DNA from 3 places in the Kitasatospora sp. NPDC058218 genome. Region 2 is predicted to be linked to each of the others. Evidence: riboswitches for the same ligand, from Rfam matches in the RefSeq annotation. Region 2 holds a riboswitch; each other region holds the start of a gene.
The links. A riboswitch is a leader RNA that binds a small molecule or an ion and turns the genes downstream of it on or off. The one in region 2 is predicted to bind thiamine pyrophosphate.
Positions count from the first base shown of each region.

Region 1 (3,268 bases), on a different contig from region 2:
GCTGGACGACGTCCACCCCGCCGGCCAGCGCCGCGTCCAGGAACTGCGCGAGGTCGCCCTGCTCGCGGCGGGCGTCGGTGCACAGGTAGAGCCGGGCGTCGGCGAACCGCCGGCGCGGCGTGTCCGCCGCCATCAGATCAGCATCGCCTGGGCGCGGCGCTTCACCTCGGTGCCACGGTTCTCCTGCAGCGCCTGGATCGGGCTGCCGGGCAGCGACGGGTCCTCGGTGAAGAGCCACTCCAGGATCTCCACGTCGTTGTACCCGCAGTCGCGCAGCACCGTCAGGGTGCCGGACAGGTGCTTGACCAGGCCCGGGCCGTCGATGAACGCGGCCGGCACCTGGAGCGACCTGTTCGGGCCGCGCCGGACGGCGATCAGCCCGCCGTTCTTGACCAGGTCGCGCACCTCGGTGACCCGGACCCCCCACTGCTCCGAGATGTCGGGCAGGTACATCCACTCGGTGACCAGGGCTTCAATCTTGCTTTCGATCTCACTCACGTCACCAGACTGCCACCTCCACGGCCCGCCGCGCACCAATCCGCCGCCGGGGCTACCCCGCGACGGCCGACTTCAGCGCCACCGCCGGGTCCGCCGCCCGCACCGGATCGAGCACCGCCGCGCGCTCGACCAGTCGGCGGCCCTGGGTCAGATCGCGCGGGCGGTCCACCGTCAACAGGGCGCGCAGCGCGCCGTCGCGCAGCCAGAGCACCGCCCAGGAGCGGTCCTGCGGTGAGCCGCGCCAGAGCAGCTCGTCGCCCTCGCCGTGCCGCCCGGCGTACTGCACCATCCGGCCGAACTGCTCCGACCAGAAGTACGGCACCGGGTCGTACGGCAGGTCCGCGCCGAGCACGGCGGCGGCGGCCGCCCCGCCGGACTGCAGCGCGTGGTCCCAGTGCTGGACGGTCAGCCGGGCGCCGGCGCGGGCCGACGGGTAGCTCACGCAGTCGCCGGCCGCGTAGACGCCGGGCAGGGTGGTGCGCAGCCGCTCGTCCACCAGGACGGCGCCGGCGGCGTCCAGCCCGACTCCGGAGCCGGCCAGCCAGTCGGTGGCCGGGCGGGCGCCGATGCCGACCACGACCTCGTCGGCGGGCAGGTGCGAGCCGTCCGCCAGCAGCACCGCGCCGGGCTCGACCGCCGCGACCCCGACCCCGCAGCGCAGCTCCACGCCGGCCTCCGCGTACCAGGCCGCCATCGCCCGGCCGATCCCGGCCGGCAGTGCGCCGGGGACGGGCGCCGGGCCCGCCTCGACGACGGTGACCTCGCAGCCGGCCGCCCGGGCGGCGGTGGCCACCTCGGCGCCGATCCAGCCCGCGCCGACCAGGACCAGGCGAAGACCCGGGCGGAGCAGGGCGCGCAGCGCCAGCGCGTCGTCCAGGGTGTGCAGCAGATGGGCGCGCTCGGCGCCGGGCAGCGCGCGCGGGGTGGCGCCGGTGGCGAGCACCAGGGCGTCGTACGGCAGGTCGCCGCCGTCGGTGCGCAGCACGCCGGGGGTGAGACCGGTGGCACGGCGGCCGGTGAGCAGCTCGACGCCCAGCTGCGCGAGGTCGAGGTCGAGCGGGGTGGCGTCGGCCTTGCCGAGCAGCACCTCCTTGGAGAGCGGCGGCCGGTCGTACGGCTGGTGCGGCTCCTCGCCGACCAGGACGATCCGCCCCCGCCAGCCGCCCCGCCGCAGGCCCGCGGCGCAGTGCGCCCCGGCCAGCCCGGCCCCGACCACGACCACCTGATCCGTCCCGCTCAGCTCTGCCACGCCCGTCACTGTACTGGCGCCCGCCCGGGGCACCAGAGGGCCGTCGGCCCTCGCGCCCGACCCGCCGGGTGGCCCGCCGTCCACCCCGCCGTCCACCCCTCGTACGCGCCTTCGGCGGCGACAACCCCCGGAGTTATGGTGGGGGCACCATCACGGGAGCCCGGCGGACCGGGCTGAGAGGCGGGCTCACACGGCCTGCGACCGTCCGAACCTGATCCGGGTCATACCGGCGAAGGGAGAGCAGCGACTTTGACACGCTTGGCAGCGGACACCCATGCCGACGTCCTGGTCGTCGGCGGCGGCATCATCGGCCTCGCCGTCGCCTGGCGGGCGGCCCGGCGCGGGGTGAAGAACATCGTGGTGGTCGACCCGGACCCGGGCGGCGGCGCCGCCCGGGTGGCGGCCGGCATGCTCGCCCCCGTCACCGAACTCCAGTACGGCGAGGAGCCGTTGCTGCGCCTCGGGATGGCCTCCAACGAGCGGTACGCGGCCTTCGCCGCCGAGCTCGGCGAGGCCTCCGGCGGCCAGGACACCGGCTACCGCCAGTGCGGCACCGTCGCCGTCGCCCTCGACTCCGACGACCGCGAGGAACTGCGCGAACTGCACGCCTTCCACCGGCGGCTCGGCCTCGACTCGCAGTGGCTCACCGGCCGGGAGGCCCGCAAGCTGGAGCCGATGCTCGCCCCGGGCGTCCGCGGCGGCCTGCACGTCACCGACGACCACCAGGTGGACGGCCGCCGGCTGGCCGGGGCCCTGGTCCTCGCCTGCGAGCGGGCGGACGTGCGGCTGCACCGCGCCGAGGCCACCGAGCTGCTGGTCGAGAACGGCCGGGCCGTCGGCGTCCGGCTGGGCACCGCGCAGACCCTGACCGCCGACCGGGTCGTGCTCGCCGCCGGCTCCCGCAGTCATCTGCTGCCGGGCCTGCCCGAGGGCGTGCTGCCGGCGATCCGCCCGGTGAAGGGCCAGATCCTGCGGCTGCGGATCCCGCCGGCCTACCGGCCGTTCCTCTCCCGCAACGTCCGCGCGGTGGTGCGCGGTCAGCACCTCTACCTGGTGCCGCGCGAGAACGGCGAGCTGGTGATCGGCGCGACCAGCGAGGAGCAGGGCTACGACACCACCGTCACCGCCGGCGGGGTGTACGAGCTGCTGCGCGACGCCCACGAGCTGGTCCCCGGCATCACCGAGCTGCCCCTGGTGGAGACCTCCGCCGGGCTGCGCCCGGGCTCGCCGGACAACGCACCGCTGCTCGGGCCGACCGCCCTGCCCGGCCTGGTCGCCGCCACCGGCCACTACCGCAACGGCGTGCTGCTCACCCCGGTGACGGCCGACCTGATCGCCGAGTACCTGGTCACCGGCACGACGCCCGAGCTCGCCGCGCCGTTCTCCCCCACCCGCTTCACCACGAAGGTCCCCGCATGAGCGAGATCGAACTCACCGTCAACGGCGAGCCCCGCCGGGTGCCCGCCGCCACCACCCTGGCCGAGGTGGTGACCACCCTCAGCCGGGCCAACTCCGGCGTCG
Region 1 is NZ_JBHVWC010000002.1:137,386-140,653, reverse strand. Features, by position in the region: gene thiE (thiamine phosphate synthase) at 1-133, opposite strand, end outside; gene ACFVYI_RS01635 (Rv2175c family DNA-binding protein) at 133-498, opposite strand; gene ACFVYI_RS01630 (NAD(P)/FAD-dependent oxidoreductase) at 551-1,756, opposite strand; TPP riboswitch at 1,890-2,002, shown strand; gene thiO (glycine oxidase ThiO) at 2,006-3,166, shown strand; gene thiS (sulfur carrier protein ThiS) at 3,163-3,268, shown strand, end outside.
Region 1: linked by a shared signal. The riboswitch ahead of thiO (glycine oxidase ThiO) and the one ahead of thiC (phosphomethylpyrimidine synthase ThiC) in region 2 are both predicted to bind thiamine pyrophosphate.

Region 2 (3,268 bases):
GGCGACGGCGGAGGAGCCCCCGCCGTGCTCGGCGCGGATCTGCTGGGAGATCTTCATCGAGCAGAACTTCGGGCCGCACATCGAGCAGAAGTGGGCCGTCTTGGCGGGCTCGGCGGGGAGCGTCTCGTCGTGGAACTCGCGGGCCGTCTCCGGGTCGAGGGCCAGGTTGAACTGGTCCTCCCAGCGGAACTCGAAGCGGGCGTCGGAGAGCGCGTCGTCCCAGGCCTGGGCACCGGGGTGGCCCTTGGCGAGGTCGGCGGCATGGGCGGCGATCTTGTAGGTGATGACGCCGGTCTTCACGTCGTCCCGGTTCGGCAGGCCCAGGTGCTCCTTGGGGGTGACGTAGCAGAGCATCGCCGTCCCCCACCAGGCGATCATCGCGGCGCCGATGCCCGAGGTGATGTGGTCGTAGCCGGGGGCGACGTCCGTGGTGAGCGGGCCGAGGGTGTAGAACGGCGCCTCGTCGCAGATCTCCTTCTGGAGGTCCATGTTCTCCCGGATCTTGTTCATCGGGACGTGGCCCGGGCCCTCGATCATCACCTGGACGTCGCGCTCGCGCGCGATCCGGCCGAGCTCGCCCAGCGTCTGCAGCTCGGCGAACTGCGCCTCGTCATTGGCGTCGGCGATCGAGCCGGGGCGCAGGCCGTCGCCGAGCGAGAAGGTGACGTCGTAGCTCGCGAGGATCTCGCAGAGCTCCTCGAAGTTGGTGTAGAGGAAGTTCTCCTGGTGGTGCGCCAGACACCAGGCGGCCATGATCGAGCCGCCGCGCGAGACGATGCCGGTCTTGCGGCGGGCCGTCAGCGGCACGTACCGCAGCAGCACGCCGGCGTGCACGGTCATGTAGTCGACGCCCTGCTCGCACTGCTCGATGATGGTGTCGCGGTAGACGTCCCAGCTGAGTTCCTCGGCCCGGCCGTCGACCTTCTCCAGTGCCTGGTAGAGCGGCACCGTCCCGATCGGCACCGGGGAGTTGCGCAGGATCCACTCGCGGGTGGTGTGGATGTTGCGGCCGGTGGAGAGGTCCATGACGGTGTCGGCGCCCCAGCGGGTGGCCCAGGTCATCTTCTCCACCTCCTCCTCGATCGAGGAGGTCACCGCGGAGTTGCCGATGTTGGCGTTGATCTTCACCAGGAAGTTGGTGCCGATGATCGACGGCTCCACCTCGGGGTGGTTCACGTTGACCGGGATGACGGCGCGGCCGCGCGCCACCTCGGCGCGCACGTACTCCGGGGCCAGGCCCTCGCGCAGGGCCACGAACTCCATCTCCGGGGTCACCACGCCGCGCCTGGCGTAGCCGAGTTGGGTGACGGAGGCGCCGGACCGGCCCCGCAGCGGGCGGCGCGGGCGGCCGGGGAAGACGGCGTCGAGGTTGCGCAGGTTCCCGCCGCGCGGCGAGGTGTGCTTGATCCCGTCGTCCTCCGGGCGGGCCTCGCGGCCGTCGTACTCCTCGACGTCGCCGCGCTGGCGGATCCACGCGTCGCGCAGCGGCGGCAGGCCGCGCCGCACGTCGGCCTCGTACGCGGGGTCGGTGTACGGACCGGAGGTGTCGTAGAGCGGGACGGTCCGGCCGTTGGTGAGGACCACCTCGCGGTACGGGACCAGCAGGTCGGGGCGGGACCCTTCGTGGTAGGCCTTGCGCCAGGCCGGGGTCGGGTAGCCGGTGCCCGTGCTTCCGGTGTCATGGTTCCGGGCAGACTGCGGCTGTGCGTCGAACGTGGTCATCAGACCTTCTACTCCCTACGCCGGCATTACCCGGTCAGGTTCCTGCGGTCGACGCAGCGGTCGGCACGTCCAGCGACGTTCCGGTCAGCGCCCTCTCAGCCCGGTGCTCCGAGCTCCCGTGTCCGCAGGCGGTGTTGCCTGCGCATGACGTCCAACACCGTAGCGAGCGGATCGCCGCTGGTCCAGAGGGGGTCCACGCGGAGGCAACGGTGGCAGACTGGGCCGATGGTCGGAAGCACAGGGCGCGTCACCGGCAGGATCGGCCCCGGACTGGTCGGCGAGGTACTCGTGCACGTCCGCGAACGCCACACCACCGAGGCCTTCCTGGCCCACCCGGCCGTGCCGGGCGAGAGCATGGCGATCGGCACCCAGGTGGTCGTGGTCGAGTACCAGCCTCCGCGCACCGTCTACGTGGCCCTCCTTTGACGGAATCCTGACGCGACCGAGACGGATCCGGGACGCGTTCCCCTTTCCAAAGGATCACGGTGAGCGGAGAATCTCCTGCTGCCACCGCGTTCCGCGCCTCCCTGCACACCAGAGCGCAGCCACGGAACGCCGGTGCGCGCTGAAGGGGGAATCAGCCGATGCTGATCGGCGTAGCGGGGGCCGCAGTGGCTTCCATCATCATTCTGATCGTGCTCTTCAAGCTCATGTGGCGGGTCGCCGAGCCGAACGAGGCACTGATCATCTCGGGTTCCAAGCACCGCTCCGAGGGCGTCGGCGAGAGCATGGGATTCCGCATCGTCACCGGACGGGGGACGCTGGTGACCCCCGGCGTCCAGGTGGTGCGCAAGCTCTCCCTCGACCTCAACGAGGCCGACCTGGACGTGGATTGCGTGACGTCGCAGGGAATTCCGGTGCACGTCAAGGGCGTTGTGATCTTCAAGGTGGGCGACGACACGGTGTCGATCGCCAATGCCGCCCGCCGCTTCCTCGACCAGCAGCAGATGATGGGCCACCGGGTCCACAACGTCTTCGCCGGTCATCTGCGGTCCATCGTCGGCAGCCTGACGGTCGAGGACATGATCCGCGACCGCGAGCGGCTGACCGGGGAGACCCGCGCCGCCTCGGGCTCCGAGATGGAGAAGCTGGGTCTGATCATCGACTCGCTGCAGATCCAGGAGATCCTCGACCCGACCGGCTACATCCAGAACCTCGCCGCTCCGCACGCGGCCGCCGTCATGCGCGACGCCCGCATCGCCCAGGCCGAGGCCGACCGCCAGGCCACCGAGGCCGAGCAGGAGGCCTTCGCGCGCAAGGCCGAGGCGACTCGCAACTCCGGTATCCAGCAGGCCGGTTACCAGGCCGAGATGGAGACGGCGACCGCCCGGGCGATGCAGGCCGGACCGCTCGCCCAGGCCGCCTCCCGGCAGGAGGTCGTCGTCCAGGAGACCAAGGTCGCCGAGCTGGAGGCGCACCGCAAGGAGCAGCAGCTGCAGGCCGACGTCCGCAAGCCCGCCGACGCCCGGGCGTACGAGACCCGGACCAAGGCGGAGGCCGACCGCGACGCCCGCATCTCGGCGGCCCAGGCGCAGGCCCAGGAGAC
Region 2 is NZ_JBHVWC010000023.1:89,394-92,661, reverse strand. Features, by position in the region: gene thiC (phosphomethylpyrimidine synthase ThiC) at 1-1,722, opposite strand, end outside; TPP riboswitch at 1,718-1,852, opposite strand; gene ACFVYI_RS16850 (hypothetical protein) at 1,948-2,148, shown strand; gene ACFVYI_RS16845 (SPFH domain-containing protein) at 2,307-3,268, shown strand, end outside.

Region 3 (3,268 bases), on a different contig from region 2:
GTGCCGGGCGCCCGGCCGGTCAGGCCGCGGTGGTGCGGCGGGTGAGCGGGGTGAGCGCCCAGGTGGCCAGGGCGGGCACCAGGAAGCCGAACAGCGAGGCCGAGGTCCACTCCTGGGGCGTGAAGTGCAGCGCCTCCTGCACCGACGTCCAGAAGTCCGTCCACCAGCCGGCGATCGCGGTCGGCGCGATCAGCTGGTAGACCGCGAAGCCGAGCGCCCAGGGCAGCAGCATCAGCCAGCGGGACGGCGCGTCGTCGGCGAGGTTCCAGCCGCGCCGGCCGGCGCCGAGGAAGTAGTCGACCGCCAGCACCGCGAACATCGGCACGAACACCGAGCCGATCAGGCCGAGGAAGGCGTAGTAGGAGTCGGTGAACTCGGTGATCTGCAGCGCCAGCACGGTGATCAGCAGGCCGGTGGCGCCGGTCAGCACCCGGCGGTCCACCTTCGGCAGCAGGTTGTGGACGGACATCGCGGTCGAGTACACGTTCGCGAAGGACTGGTCGGTCTCGCGCAGCACCAGCACCAGCAGGAAGAACCAGCCGGCCCAGACGCCCAGGAAGGAGTCGAAGATCCGGGTGGCGTCGCCGTCGGCCTGCAGCAGCGCGAACAGGCCGAGCACGTAGCACCAGACCTGGGCGACGGTGTAGCCGGAGAAGCTGCCCCAGAACGCGGAGCGGGCGGTGCGCGAGTGCCGGGTGTAGTCGGCGGCCAGCGGCACGAAGGAGATCGACACCGCGATCATCGCGTCGGTGGCCTTGAGGAAGCCGTGCCAGTTGCCCGCACCCGGGTCGGACACGCCGCCCCGGCCCAGCTGGACGGTGAAGTACACCATCGCCACCGCGACCGCCGCGGCGACGAAGCGGCGCAGCACCGCGATCGCGCCGAGCGGCCAGATGGTCAGCGCGGTGGTCACCGCGCCCGCCAGCACGACGAAGACCCAGCGGTAGCCCTCGGTGTGCGCCACCGTCTGCGCGCCCATCGCGATGACCAGCAGCTCGTACACGCCCCAGCCGATGCACTGGACGATGTTCAGCACCGTCGGCACGTAGGAGAGCTTCGTCCCGAACAGGCCGCGCAGGTTGGCCATCGCCGGCGCACCGGTCCGGGCCCCGATCAGCGCGGCCACGCCGAGCATCGCGGTGCCGACCACGGTGCCGGCCACGATCGCGGTGATCGCGGCGGCCAGCGACAGCTCACTGCCCGGCGCACCGAGCACGGTGGCGGCGGTGGTGAAGCCGATCAGGCTGACGCCGAGGTTCATCCAGAGCGCGAAGTGGTCCCGGAAGCGGAGCGTGCGCGGCGGCTCGGTGTCCAGGACGAACGGGGCCTCGACCCGGTCGGCCCGCTCCGGGCGGTCCAGCACGGCGGTGGCGGCGCCCGTGGAACCGGGAGCGCCGTCGGCGGCGTCGCAAGGATCGGTCGCGGACGACTCGGAGAAACCCTTGGACGCGGGCGCGCCCGAAGAAGAGGATGGCGAAGCAGGCGGCATGGCCGATACTCCCTACGCCGGCATTACCCGGACAGGTTCCGGCGGTCTGCGCCCCCTCGACGGTCCGTCCACGGATCCCGTGGCGTACGGTCGACCGGCGCACTCTCAGCCTGGTGGGTCCAAGCTCCCGCGTGTCAGTTTGGAGCGACAGGCTAACCGGCGCGGGGTTGAACGCCAAGGCCAGGCGTCCGGCGGTCCGCATCGCGGGACGCCGCGGGGCGGCCACGTGAGGCCTTCTGCGCGGGGCCTGCGAGGGGCCTGCCGGGGCCGCTGCCGGGCCGGTTGTCGGGCCGGTTGTCGGGCCGGTTGTCGGGCCGGGCTAAGGATTCTTATGAGTTCTTCAGAGGGGTCCTTACGGCAATCGAATCGATTGTGCGAAAAACTATGGTTGTTGGTCCTGTCAGCTATGGAGGTCGTCCGTGAGCACCGAGCGCGAGGTTGGGCCCACCGGGCCACAGGGGGAGCAGCCCTCCGACGGCCAGGGGGTAGTGGGTCCCGCTCATGACGGTCCGGCGCCCGCCGCCCCGGCCGCGCCGCCGGCCGGCGGGTTCACGCCGACGCTGGCGTTCGGCAAGATCGCCGCCCCGGAGCCGGCACCCGCGGCCCCGGCCGAGCCGGTTCAGGCCCCGGCGCCCGTCGCGGCCGAGACCGGGTACATCGACGCACCTCCGCCGGTCCTGCCGCCCGCCCCGGCCCCGGTGTCGGCCGCGGCCCCGGCCGCTCCGGCAGCCCCGGCCCCCGCGCCGGTCACCAACCCGTACGCCACCCCGGGCACCCCGGTCCCGGCGGCGGCCCACGACCCGTACGGCGCTCCGGCCGCTCCGGCCGCGCCCGCGCCGCACCACCCGTTCGGCGCCGGCCAGCCGCTCGGCGGCTGGGGCGCCCACGACGCCCCGCCCGGCGGCACCGGCACCCCGGGCGGCCCGGGCTACCCCGGTGGCCCGCTCGGCTACCCGGCCGAGTACCCCGGCGCCCCCGAGCCCGGCGGCCCGCGCAAGAAGCGCGGCGGCCTGATCGCGCTGATCGCCGCCGTCGCCCTGGTCGCCGGTGTGGCCGGCGGCGCGCTCGGCGTCACCGTCGCGGACCGCAACGGCGGTGGCATCACCGCCTCGGACGACCACAAGAGCACCACCGTCCAGGCCAACAACACCCAGAAGAACGAGCCCGCCCCCGGCTCCGTCGCCGGCATCGCGCAGAAGGCGCTGCCCAGCGTCGTCACCATCAAGGCGCAGGGCAACGGCGAGTCCGGCACCGGTACCGGCTTCGTCTTCGACACCGAGGGCCACATCCTCACCAACAACCACGTCGTCGCCCCCGCCTCCAACGGCGGCAAACTGACCGTCAAGTTCGCCGACGGCAGCTCCTACAACGCCTCGGTGCTCGGCCGGGCCGAGGGCTACGACGTCGCCGTGGTGAAGCTCGACAACCCGCCCAAGGACAAGCTGACGCCGCTTCCGCTGGCCGACTCCGACAAGGTCAACGTCGGCGACTCCACGATCGCCATCGGCGCGCCGTACGGCCTGGAGTCCACCGTCACCACCGGCATCATCAGCGCCAAGGACCGCCCGGTCGCCTCCGGCGACGAGACCGGCGCGCAGTCCTCGTACATGAACGCCCTGCAGACCGACGCCTCCATCAACCCCGGCAACTCCGGCGGCCCGTTGCTGGACGCCAGCGGCGCGGTGATGGGCATCAACTCGGCGATCCAGTCCAACACTTCCAGCACCGGCCGGGCCGGCAGCATCGGCCTCGGCTTCGCCATCCCGATCAACCAGGCCA
Region 3 is NZ_JBHVWC010000042.1:25,198-28,465, reverse strand. Features, by position in the region: gene ACFVYI_RS25440 (purine-cytosine permease family protein) at 20-1,489, opposite strand; TPP riboswitch at 1,482-1,630, opposite strand; gene ACFVYI_RS25435 (S1C family serine protease) at 1,909-3,268, shown strand, end outside.
Region 3: linked by a shared signal. The riboswitch ahead of ACFVYI_RS25440 (purine-cytosine permease family protein) and the one ahead of thiC (phosphomethylpyrimidine synthase ThiC) in region 2 are both predicted to bind thiamine pyrophosphate.